One region of the Bacillus sp. NP247 genome, then DNA from elsewhere that is predicted to be linked to it. Evidence: riboswitches for the same ligand, from Rfam matches in the RefSeq annotation. Region 1 holds a riboswitch; the other holds the start of a gene.

Region 1 (5,585 bases):
GCATAAGTTATCGTTTCTTCAAAAGAATGTATTGTTAACTGTATTAGTTATTTTGACGCTTGTTGGTAGTATGGGGGCGTTAAGTTTTAACATGTTTCAAAATAGTATGATGTCTATATTCGAAAGGCATTCTTTTGAAACAGGAGATACGGTATTACATAAATTAGACGCAGAAATAGTGAGAGATGTTGCAAAAGATCCAACGGCAGAAAGAGAAAAGAGAGAGAAGTTAACAGAGAAATTAGATGAATCAACGGAAGAATTGAGCAGTGTTGGACAAACGTATATTGTTGGAGCAAAAGAAAATGAAAAAGGTGAGTTACAAATCGTCGACTTGTCTACAGACTTAGCAAATGTTGTTGAAGTAAAGCCGGGGGACTATTATAAACAACCAGATCTTTGGATGAAAGCATATGATAAGGTAATGAGCACGAAAAAAGCAAACATGACAGTAGTATATGAAGACGCATTAGGATCATGGGTAACGATATTAGAGCCAATTAAAGATGGAGAAGATAATATTGTGGCAATTGTTGCAGCCGATGTAGATGCCTCTATTGTTCCTATTACAAAGGAAAAATTCATTATACAAGGTTTAATGTTTATTTGTATTTCAGTTTTAATTGCAACTTTTATTCAATTCTTGATTGTACGTAATTCACTTGCTCCATTACAAGATTTACGTGAAGGATTACGTAAAGTGGGTGAAGGAGATTTAAGTATTGAATTAGTGGAAAGGCAAGATGATATCGGTATTATTAATTCGTATTTTAATAACACAATTGAGAAGTTTAAAGGAATTATAGATAAAGTGAAGCAGACAGCAGAACAGGTTTCCTCATCTTCAAAAGAATTGTCAGTGAGTACGAAAGAGAATAGCATGGCAGTTCAAGAAATCGTAAGTTCTATGGTTGAGTTAAGAGCTGGCGCCCAGTCACAAGAAACTTCAGTACCACAGTATTTAGGTATTGTATATGAAATGGAAGATAAGATGGAAGAGATAACGAATGCTGCAAAACAAATGGCGAAAGAGTCTGAAGGTATAGAGCATCATTCAGGAAAAGGAAATGGTGTTATTAAACAGGCGATTAATCAAATGAACATAATACAAAATGCAGTACAAGATTTATCTTCTATTATTTATTCTTTGGAAGCAAGATCAAAAGAAATTAGTGATATTGTAACTGAAATTACAGGTATTTCAAATCAAACTAATTCGCTAGCTTTACATGCTACTATTGAAGCTTCACGTGCTGAGGAAACTGGAGAGGGATTTGCCGTTGTTGCTGATGAAGTGCGTAAATTAGCAGAGCAGACGGAAGCATCAGCAAAAGATATAGCAAAATTAATTGGGGAAACACAAGCTGGAACGGAAGAAGCTGTTGTTTCAATGCAAAAAGCTTCAAAAGAAGTAGAATCAGGAACTAAACTTGTTGAAAGTAGTGGTGCTTTCTTTGAAAAAATTTCGAAATCAGCACAAACTGTTACAAATCAAGTTAGAGCTGTTTCTAGCAATTCAAATGATATATTGCAAAATAGCCAAAATATTGTTCGTGTTGTAAATGAACTATCACTTATCGCAAATAAGTATGCGAATAGTAGTAGTAATGTTCAAGAAAGTATGAAAGAACAGGAAATGTCTGTACAAGATATTGCTGAATTAGCTAGTTCTTTAAGTTGGCTTTCACAGGAGTTACAAGAGTTAATTGGGGAATTCAAAAGTTAAATGAAGTGATTATGCATGCTTTTGTTTGTTCAATAAAATAAATCATGCTACAATGAAAACGAATTAAGAACCGGGGAGCCAATTGGCTGAGAGGATGTAAGTGTACATCGACCCTCAACCTGATCTGGATAATGCCAGCGTAGGGAGTTACTTTAAAGTGATGTAGCATAAGTTATTATAGAATAACTTGTATACAAGGCTTTCCTACATGGTAGGAAAGCCTTTTCTTTTTTTGAAAACATATTTTGTAAGGGGGATTTTATTATGTCACAACAAGTTACAATTTCATTTTCAGTAGTACCACAAGCGAAGAATAAAGATGTGTATTCCGTTGTTGATAAAGCAATTGAAGTTGTACAACAATCGGGGGTTCGTTATGAAGTAGGGGCAATGGAAACAACGTTGGAAGGAGAATTAGATGTACTTCTTGACGTCATTAAACGCGCGCAACAAGCTTGCGTCGATGCTGGAGCAGAAGAAGTAATCACTTCTATTAAAATTCACTATCGTCCAAGTACGGGCGTAACGATTGACGAAAAAGTTTGGAAGTACCGTGATGAATATGCAAAACCAGAAGCGATCTAAAATAATTACAACAATTTGGCTTATCCTTCTCATTGCTATATGGGAAGGATCTGTTTCATTATTTAAAATTGAGCCGTGGATTTTACCGAAGCCGTCTGCAATTGTGCAAGAGCTAATTGGAATGAAAGATTTACTATTACCGAATACAGTGCAAACGTTACAGGAAGTAATAATTGGGTTGTTTTTTGCAATTATACTTGGGACGAGTATTGCTATCATTATGGATGTTATCCCTTTATTTCGGATTTTAATGAATCCGTTGCTCGTTATTTCGCAAACAATTCCCATCGTTGTGCTCGCTCCATTATTTATTATTTGGTTTGGGTACGGGATGTTGCCAAAAGTAATGGTTGTTATTCTTGTTTGTTTCTTCCCAATTGCGCTTAGCATTTTAGAAGGTTTCCAAACGGTAGATAAAAATATGCTGAAACTGTTACAAACAATGAAGGCAACGAAATGGCAAGTTTACCAGAAAGTAAAGTTTCCAGCAGTACTCCCATACTTTTTCTCAGGTTTAAAAATTGCAGTTACATATAGCGTAATGGGGGCAATTATCGGAGAATGGCTCGGTGCAAGTGAAGGGTTAGGGGTTATGCTTACGAGAGCTACAAAATCCTTTTTAACTGCTCGAGTATTTGGTGTTGCAGCGATTATCGTCATGGTGACATTATGTCTGTACTTTATTGTTGAATTTATGGCAAGAATAACAGCACCATGGATATACAGAAAGGGCGGCAGAAAATGAAAAAAGGTTTAAAAATTATGTTAGCTACATTATTAGCAGTAACTGTTGCCGGATGTAATCCGGCGAAGAAAGAAGAAAGTTCAAGTAAAGATAAAAAAGTAAAAGTCGTTTTAGATTGGTTTCCAAATACGAATCATACTGGCTTATATGTAGCGCAAACGAAAGATTATTACAAAAAGCAAGGGCTTGATGTAGAGATTATCCAGCCTGGTGATAATGTAACGGCAGAGCAGATGATTGCTTCTGGGAAAGCAGATTTTGCGATAAGCGCACAAGAAAATGTAACATTAGCTCGTGTTGAAGGAATCCCAGTTGTTTCTGTTGGTGCAATTATTCAGCATAATACCTCTGCTTTTGCCTCGCTAAAAAAAGATAATATGACGTCACCGAAAGATTTTGAAGGTAAACGTTATGGCGGCTGGGGAGGACCAGCAGAAGAAGCAACGTTAAAAACGATTATGGAGAAACATCAAGCTGATTTTAATAAAGTTGAAAAAATTATTCTTGGACAAACGGATTTCTTTAAATCAATCGGTCGTGATGCAGACTTTGAATGGATTTATTATGGATGGGATGGAATTGAAGCGAAGCGTCAAGGAAAAGAATTAAATACAATTATGGTGAAAGACTTAGATCCAGCGCTCGATTTCTATAGTCCTGTTATTATTACAAGTGAAAAACACACGAAGCAAGATAAAGACTTTGTGAAAAAGTTCATGACTGCAACGACAGAAGGTTATGATTTTGCAATTAAAGAACCGAAAGAAGCTGCAGATATTTTAATTAAAGCTGTTCCAGATTTGAATAAAGAATTAGTACAAGAAAGTCAAAAGTGGTTAAGTACAAAGTATCAAGATGATGCAAAAGCGTGGGGAGTACAGAAGGAAGAAGTTTGGACGAATTACATGAATTTCTTATATGACAACAAAGTTATTAAGAAGAAAATTGATGTGAAAGATGCCTTTACAAATGAATTCCTTCCAAGTGAAAAATGAGTGGATTAAAAATAAAAGATATTGTAAAAGCTTTCGATGGAAAGAATGTATTAGCAAATATTAGTGCTTCTATACAGGAGGGGGAATTCGTCTCTTTTGTAGGTCCAAGTGGCTGTGGAAAAAGCACTTTGTTAAATATGATCGCGAGTGTTGAAGAGCCAACGAGTGGAGAGGTATTTTATAACGAGGAACTTGTGAAAAAACAAGATGTTGTAAGTTATATGCCGCAACAAGATTTATTACTACCGTGGCGATCGGCCTTGCAAAATATAGTACTTCCATTGGAAATCGAAGGGAAGCCTAAAAAGCAAAGGCTAGCAGAAGGAATGGAAGCATTAAAGCAGTTCGAGCTAGATGAATATGCGGATCATTATCCAGATGAGTTATCAGGAGGCATGCGTCAAAGAATTAGTTTCCTTCGCACATATTTATGTGAAAAGCCAATTATGCTGCTGGATGAGCCTTTTGGAAAATTAGATGCATTTACAAAAATGGAAGTACACAGTTGGCTTTTAAATTCTTGGCATCAAGAAAAGCAGACAATTGTTATGGTTACACATGACTTAGATGAGGCAATTTTACTTTCTGATCGCATATTTATTTTATCTCAAAGACCAGCAACAATAGTTGGAGAGGTACAAGTGAAATTACCTAGACCACGAATGATGGATATGTTAACATCACTTGAGTTAAAGAAGGATAAGGAAGAAATTTTGAGAGTATTAGCTCCTTATATGAAAAAATAGAAAAAGTCTTTTAACAGTTTTTGGTATAATTACTGTTAAGAGGCTTTTTTATATAGGGGGAGAAAGATGCAATCTATCGAGAAAATAGTGGATTCATTAACTGCAGATAATCTTGAAGAAGGAAAAGCTTTATTAAAAAATCATATATTATTAATGAAATATGGTATGGAACACCATGAATTAAAAGAAGAAGAAATGACAAAAATTTTAAAGTGGGTTCAAGGTCGAGATCAATTGAGAGAAGATGTTCCAGAATTACGTGATTTACATTTAGTTAAAAAGTTTCAAGCGGTATTAGATGAATTTATTCATTCTATAATTTCAAATGGTTATGTAGAAGACGCAGTAGAAATTTTAGAGAGTGTATTAAAAAGTATGGGGGCAGTCGCTCATATTGTAAAAATTATGTTTGTCGGCAAAATGACAGTTAATAGAAATTCTTTAGAAATGGTAGAAGTATTAAAGCGAGAGTGCTACAACTTAATGGAACAGCGTGCTGCTGTCGGATTACATGCTCAAATCTTTCACGTTTTAGGTTTTGTGCATTCAATTCAGTTTGATTTAGAAGAAAGATCACAGGAACATGGACGAACTGTAATAGGCTTTTTAACGGATTTTAAGACGAAGGAATTGAAATCTGTACAACAATTTCAAAACGAAGAGCATATTTCAGAAGTGAAAAATATGGTTAGTAAAGAGTATGGGATAGAATTACAAAGAAGAATTTATATGTGGAAATCGTTAACGCTCATCTTTACAAATCCATATGCATTAGAAAAGATGTATAA
Region 2 (5,585 bases), 2.2 Mb from region 1:
TGGCTCCGCTTTCGCCCTAAAAGTATAGAGATATCTTTATGATTATATTGTTGATAAAACCTCCTAATCCCTACAGATACTTTTAATAGCGGAATATTCTCACCTCCACGAGTTACGTATTCAAACCGATATACATAAGCAAAATAATCATGTGTTTCTTCATCTTTAATTGGCTCAGACATCGCTTCAGAAACATATTGTGATCGCAGTGGCGAAAAATATATTTCTTCTTCATTCTTATTTTCCATACGTAAAGGCTTTTCGCAAAAAATATGAGTAATTAAAGCTGGTACCCATTTAGAAAACGTTTTTTTATCATGTAATACTGGTAAATTACTAATTAAGTCATACTGCCATTCTAAATGTGGTGGATCTATTAATTTATTCGGTTTCCAATCATGAATAACCTCATACCAGCTTTGGAAAATATAGTCTAACTGTTCTTGTTTCATTGGTTCTTTTGCTACAATCCAGGGCGTATCTTCCCTTAATATATATGGATTATGCTGAATGAATAATATATCAGAAAACATTTCATACAATCTTTCATTTAAAAGTTTTAATTTGCTCGTTAATAAAAATGTTCTATAATGTATCTCTACAATCTCAAGCCATTCAATAGGAAAATAAATATACGATACTTTCTCATTATAGAGGGGTTCTACTATATTTTTAAATGCTAATAACCGTAATTTTTCCATATTATTAATACTTCCTCTCTTAATTTATATTGATTATGAATAATACTAGAAAAGATACTAATTTTTTAAAGCATAAACGAATCAAATTTAAACCAAGCACATTGACGGAAATAACTAGATTGAATTTGAATATTTTAATAATATATTATTAAAATCTAATTAATAAAAAGTTACTATTAACATATAATTACCTCCTTATGTTACTCTGTATATTACAAAATCATTATAATACATTATTAATTTTTTTATCTATGATTTACAAAAAAATTACAGAAACTAAATATAATAAAAGGTATCACCTCTTGATATAGCGATACCTTTTATATACTCTTATCCAATTACATTTTTTACGTCTGTATTCACTGGCCATTTTTCTAAAGTATAAGCCATTTCCCAAAATGAATATTCATATTGACTACTAATAATGAAATGCTGTTTCATACGCTTCCGATCAGACTCTGTCACTTGTTCAGCGATAGCATCTAATCGTGTAATTTGCTCTTCAACTAAAGTACGGAACCAATCAGATCCATAAGCAGAAATCCACTCTTTATAAATTGGCTCTTCTGGCTGACACTCTTTTAAACGTTCACCAATTTCATAATATAGCCAATAGCAAGGTAAAATAGCTGCAATAATATCCCCTAAATGACCTTCATACGCAGCACGATACATATGTGAAGTATACGCATATGCAGTTGGTGCAGGGATAAAATTATCTTTTTCTTCTTTCGTAATTCCTAATTTCTTTGCGAAATTCTCATGTAATGATAATTCTGCTTCATATGTATTTTGAGCATGGTGCGCCATGCGAGCTGTCGTTTCTAATTCAAGAGCCTTTGCAGCTCCTAAAGTTTGTACTCTAGCAAAATGACTTAAATAATATGAATCTTGAAGTACGTAATAACGAAAACTTGCCAAATCTAACGTACCTTCACCAAGTTTTTTTACAAAAGGATGATGAAAACTTGCTTCCCAAATAGAATCTACTTCTTTACGTAATGTTTGTGAAAAAGTCATTTAAATTCCTCCAATAATGTATAAAATATACGTATTTATCCACAGTTATTAAACCCGTAAAACAAAAAAAAACTTTCTTTACAGGCGTAAAGAAAGTGAAATAGACAATATTAATGTATTCTTTAAATATAATCGTCTTCCCACTTCCCTACGCTGGTATTAACCAGATCAGGTACTAAGAGTCTCAAAATTACATTTGATCTCAGCCTACAAAAGGCCCCCCTAGTGGATAAATATTTAGTTGTCGTATTGTAATTATCATAGCATACTTCGTGGAACTATCAAAATTTTTAATTGTACACTTATCTTAAAAACCTTCTTCTTTCCTTACTTTTAATGAAGTTTCAATTATCATATCTAATAGTTTACTATAATTAATCCCCGCAGCATCTGCACTTTTTGGCAGTAAACTTGATTGTGTCATCCCTGGTAATGTATTAACCTCCATTACATATGGAATTCCGTCCTTCACCATCATATCTACCCTTGCATAAACACTACATTTTAATGCTTTATAACAAGCTAATGACGCTTTATTTACACGTTCCTGTATTTCAGCTGGAAGTTCAATAACTTCTTCAATTGTACTAACATCATCGTATTTTGCATTGTAGTCGAAAAACTCAGCTGCATGTCGAATTGAAACGACAGGTAACTGTTTACCATCAAAAATTGAACATGTAATCTCGTCACCTTTTATATACTTTTCAATTACCACTTCAGAATCCCATTCAAATACAGTTTCCAGCATTGAGATCAATTCATTTTTATTATTGACAATCTTTACGCCAACACTCGAGCCGCCAGAGTTTGGTTTTACCACTAATGGAAATCCTAACTTATCTAAATCATCAAGTTTTAGATCCTCCATTTTTGTAAGTTCAATCCAATCTGGTGTTTCTACTCCTTCATAACGTAAAATCTTTTTCGAAATATTTTTATCCATACATATACCGCTAGATAACATATTGCTGCCGCTATATGGAATACCTAAACTCTCAAGCGTCCCTTGAACCGTACCATCTTCTCCGTATTTTCCGTGTAATGCTAGCAATGCAAAATCAATGTCTTTCGCTTTTTCAATTAAATCCATTTTTTCATTTAACGTAATTGGAACGATTTCATACTTATTTTCATCTAAATGTGCAATCATTTCATTCCCAGTCATAATTGATACTTGTTTTTCAGAGGATACTCCTCCCATAATAACGCCAATTCTCATTTTCTCAACTCCAAATTTCATTTTTTAAAGTTTCACCAATTATTTGAATCCCGCTAACTATTTCTTTTTCCTTCAAACGTGAAAATCCTAATCGGAATGTATTCGCTCCCTCTCCATCAGAATAAAAAACATCTCCAGGAGAAAACGTTACGCCTTTCTCATAACACTTTTGTAAAAGTGTGCGGGCGTGAATTTTTTCTTCCAACTCTATAAACAAATGAAGTCCACCATCTCCAGTCATCCTTTTAAACGGAATGTACTGATTGCAAGCCCCAACAGCTAACTCATATTTTTTCTTATAAACAGATCTTGCCTTTTTTAAATATTTTTCAAAATATCCTTCATGTAAATATTGAAACAGAACAGCTTGATCTAGCGTAGATGTGTGAATGGTTCTTGCTCTTTTAACACTTTCTAAATAATGAATCAGTTCTTTATCTGCAATAATCCACCCTACACGTAAACCAGGGAAAAGTACCTTCGAAAAGCTACTAATATAAATCACATTATTACCAGCCCCAGCAAAAGTTAATAACGGCGCTAAATGTGAACCTGAATAACGTAATTCTTCATTGAACCCGTCCTCTATAATAGGAACCTTATATTTCGAAAATAGCCTCATCAATTCCGTTCTTTTCTCCGAACTCGTAACAATACCAGTTGGATTATGATAAGAAGGAATTAAATACGCAAAATCAAAATCCTTTTCATGTAAACTTTTTTCTACTTCAGTCGTATCAATACCATCATCATTCATATCTATCCCATGAACTTCAAGCCCATGTAATCGAAAAAGTTTCAATGCAGCATGGTGAGTTGGATTCTCACAAATAACACGCCCTGATTTCTTCGATAAGGAAGATAGTACAATATCTAATCCTTCTGTAAATCCATTTGTAATTAAAATATCTTTGTTCGAAATATCTACACCTTTCATTTCCATGTAATGAAGTAGATAATTCATTAACGGTCGATAACCTTTTGCATATCCGTAGTTCAATACGATATCCCCTTCAATGGACATACGAGTAAGAAAAGCTCTTTTGAAATTTTCAACATCAAATAGCTTTTCGTCCGGGGCTATACTATTAAAAACAATCATTCCTTTTTCCCAGCGAACACCATGTTTCATTAAATCTAATTCATCCGCTAATGTGGTAACTGTATTAAGTTTATTTTTCCAATCTATTTCAACAGACGAGGTGTTACTTATATCCACCTTCGCAACGAAATTTCCTTTTCCTTTAACTGCATAAATGAGCCCTTCTTGTTCTAAATCCGCATAAGCAGAGAGTACTGTATTTCTGCTCACCGATAATAATTCACTCAGTTCCCTTGTTGATGGGATTTTTTGATCACCGAGCAAATGCCCTTTCATAATCATCTTTTTTAAATAATCCTTTAATTGAATATAAACGGGACGATCTTTTACAACTTTAAAATCTTTAAACAATTTCTTACCCCCTGCAATTATTTTTGCATATTTATTTCATTCTCAAAAGGTCCACTACATATGTATTTTTTAATAATAGCGGTACGGTCAGCAAACCTATAAATCCTTTCGATACAAATTGATTACATCTTTTAAAGCGGCTGCGGCTGCCCCTCTTGGATTTGAGGCCCCTCCAAGCGTTGTCACTTGCCCCATTGAATCCGTAAAGAACGTAATTCCTTTTTCGGTACCATTTATACTTGCTAATGGATGTTCTTTCTCTAAATTACAAGGTTGTACGCTAAGGTTTACTTTTCCATTATCATCTTTATTTGCTGATGCAATTAATTTAATAGTTTTATTTTGTTCCTTCGCATTTTGAATTTGGTGCGTTGTAACATGCTCTAATCCTTTTATTTGCATGTCTTTAAGTGCATAATCTGTTCCCATTAAACTATTCGTCAAAAGTAATAATTTACATGCGCTATCCATCCCGCTTATATCTAATAACGGGTTTGTCTCCGCAATTCCTTTATTTTGTGCTTCTTGCAACGCTTCTTCAAAAGTTTTATCTTCTTCATGCATTCTTGTAAGAATATAATTAGTTGTCCCGTTTAATATTCCTTCTATTTTTTCAATATTGCAGCCAGCTAAACTAAATTGTCCAATATCTAATGTCGGCAGTGCTGCGGCAGTTGCGCCACTATATCGAATTCGTACATTCGCCATTTTTGCTGCTTCCTTTATTTCTCTCCAGTTTGTAACAAGGGCACCTTTAGAAATTGCCACTATATCCATATGTTTCTCAATCGCTTGTTTTATATATTTTTTTCCCGGATTTCCATCTTTAAGATTTGTAACTGTTGATTCTACTAATACATTACCGTTTATGCTATTTGTTGCACGTTCCCCCGGATGATGTTCTATATATTTTTCAATTGCAGCAGTACCACCACCATACATCAATAAATGATGAATAGACAAACCTTCCTCATTATGTATTGCAATATTTCTACCTAATACGCCACTTACAACTAAATGAATTCCATATGTTTCATATATATATAAATATTTTTCGTTTAATAATTTTATAAACTCTCTTCCTACTGTCCCATATCCTGATAATACAACTTGAATTTTCATAATATCCCCCCATATTTTTCTACCAAATCCCTCTTTCAATATAATATAAAGCGCCCTCGAATTCCAT

The links. A riboswitch is a leader RNA that binds a small molecule or an ion and turns the genes downstream of it on or off. The one in region 1 is predicted to bind thiamine pyrophosphate.
Region 2: another riboswitch for thiamine pyrophosphate. It lies ahead of tenA (thiaminase II); the one in region 1 lies ahead of KPL75_RS16260 (MTH1187 family thiamine-binding protein).

Annotation. Positions count from the first base shown of each region.
Region 1 covers NZ_CP076653.1:3,095,676-3,101,260, forward strand. The annotation lists gene KPL75_RS16255 (methyl-accepting chemotaxis protein) at 1-1,726, shown strand, start outside; TPP riboswitch at 1,788-1,889, shown strand; gene KPL75_RS16260 (MTH1187 family thiamine-binding protein) at 1,991-2,311, shown strand; gene KPL75_RS16265 (ABC transporter permease) at 2,283-3,056, shown strand; gene KPL75_RS16270 (ABC transporter substrate-binding protein) at 3,053-4,051, shown strand; gene KPL75_RS16275 (ABC transporter ATP-binding protein) at 4,048-4,797, shown strand; gene KPL75_RS16280 (hypothetical protein) at 4,864-5,585, shown strand, end outside.
Region 2 covers NZ_CP076653.1:17,189-22,773, forward strand. The annotation lists gene KPL75_RS00095 (pPIWI_RE module domain-containing protein) at 1-701, opposite strand, end outside; gene tenA (thiaminase II) at 1,032-1,721, opposite strand; TPP riboswitch at 1,850-1,955, opposite strand; gene ddlB (D-alanine--D-alanine ligase) at 2,029-2,943, opposite strand; gene KPL75_RS00110 (MocR-like pyridoxine biosynthesis transcription factor PdxR) at 2,948-4,396, opposite strand; gene KPL75_RS00115 (homoserine dehydrogenase) at 4,493-5,518, opposite strand.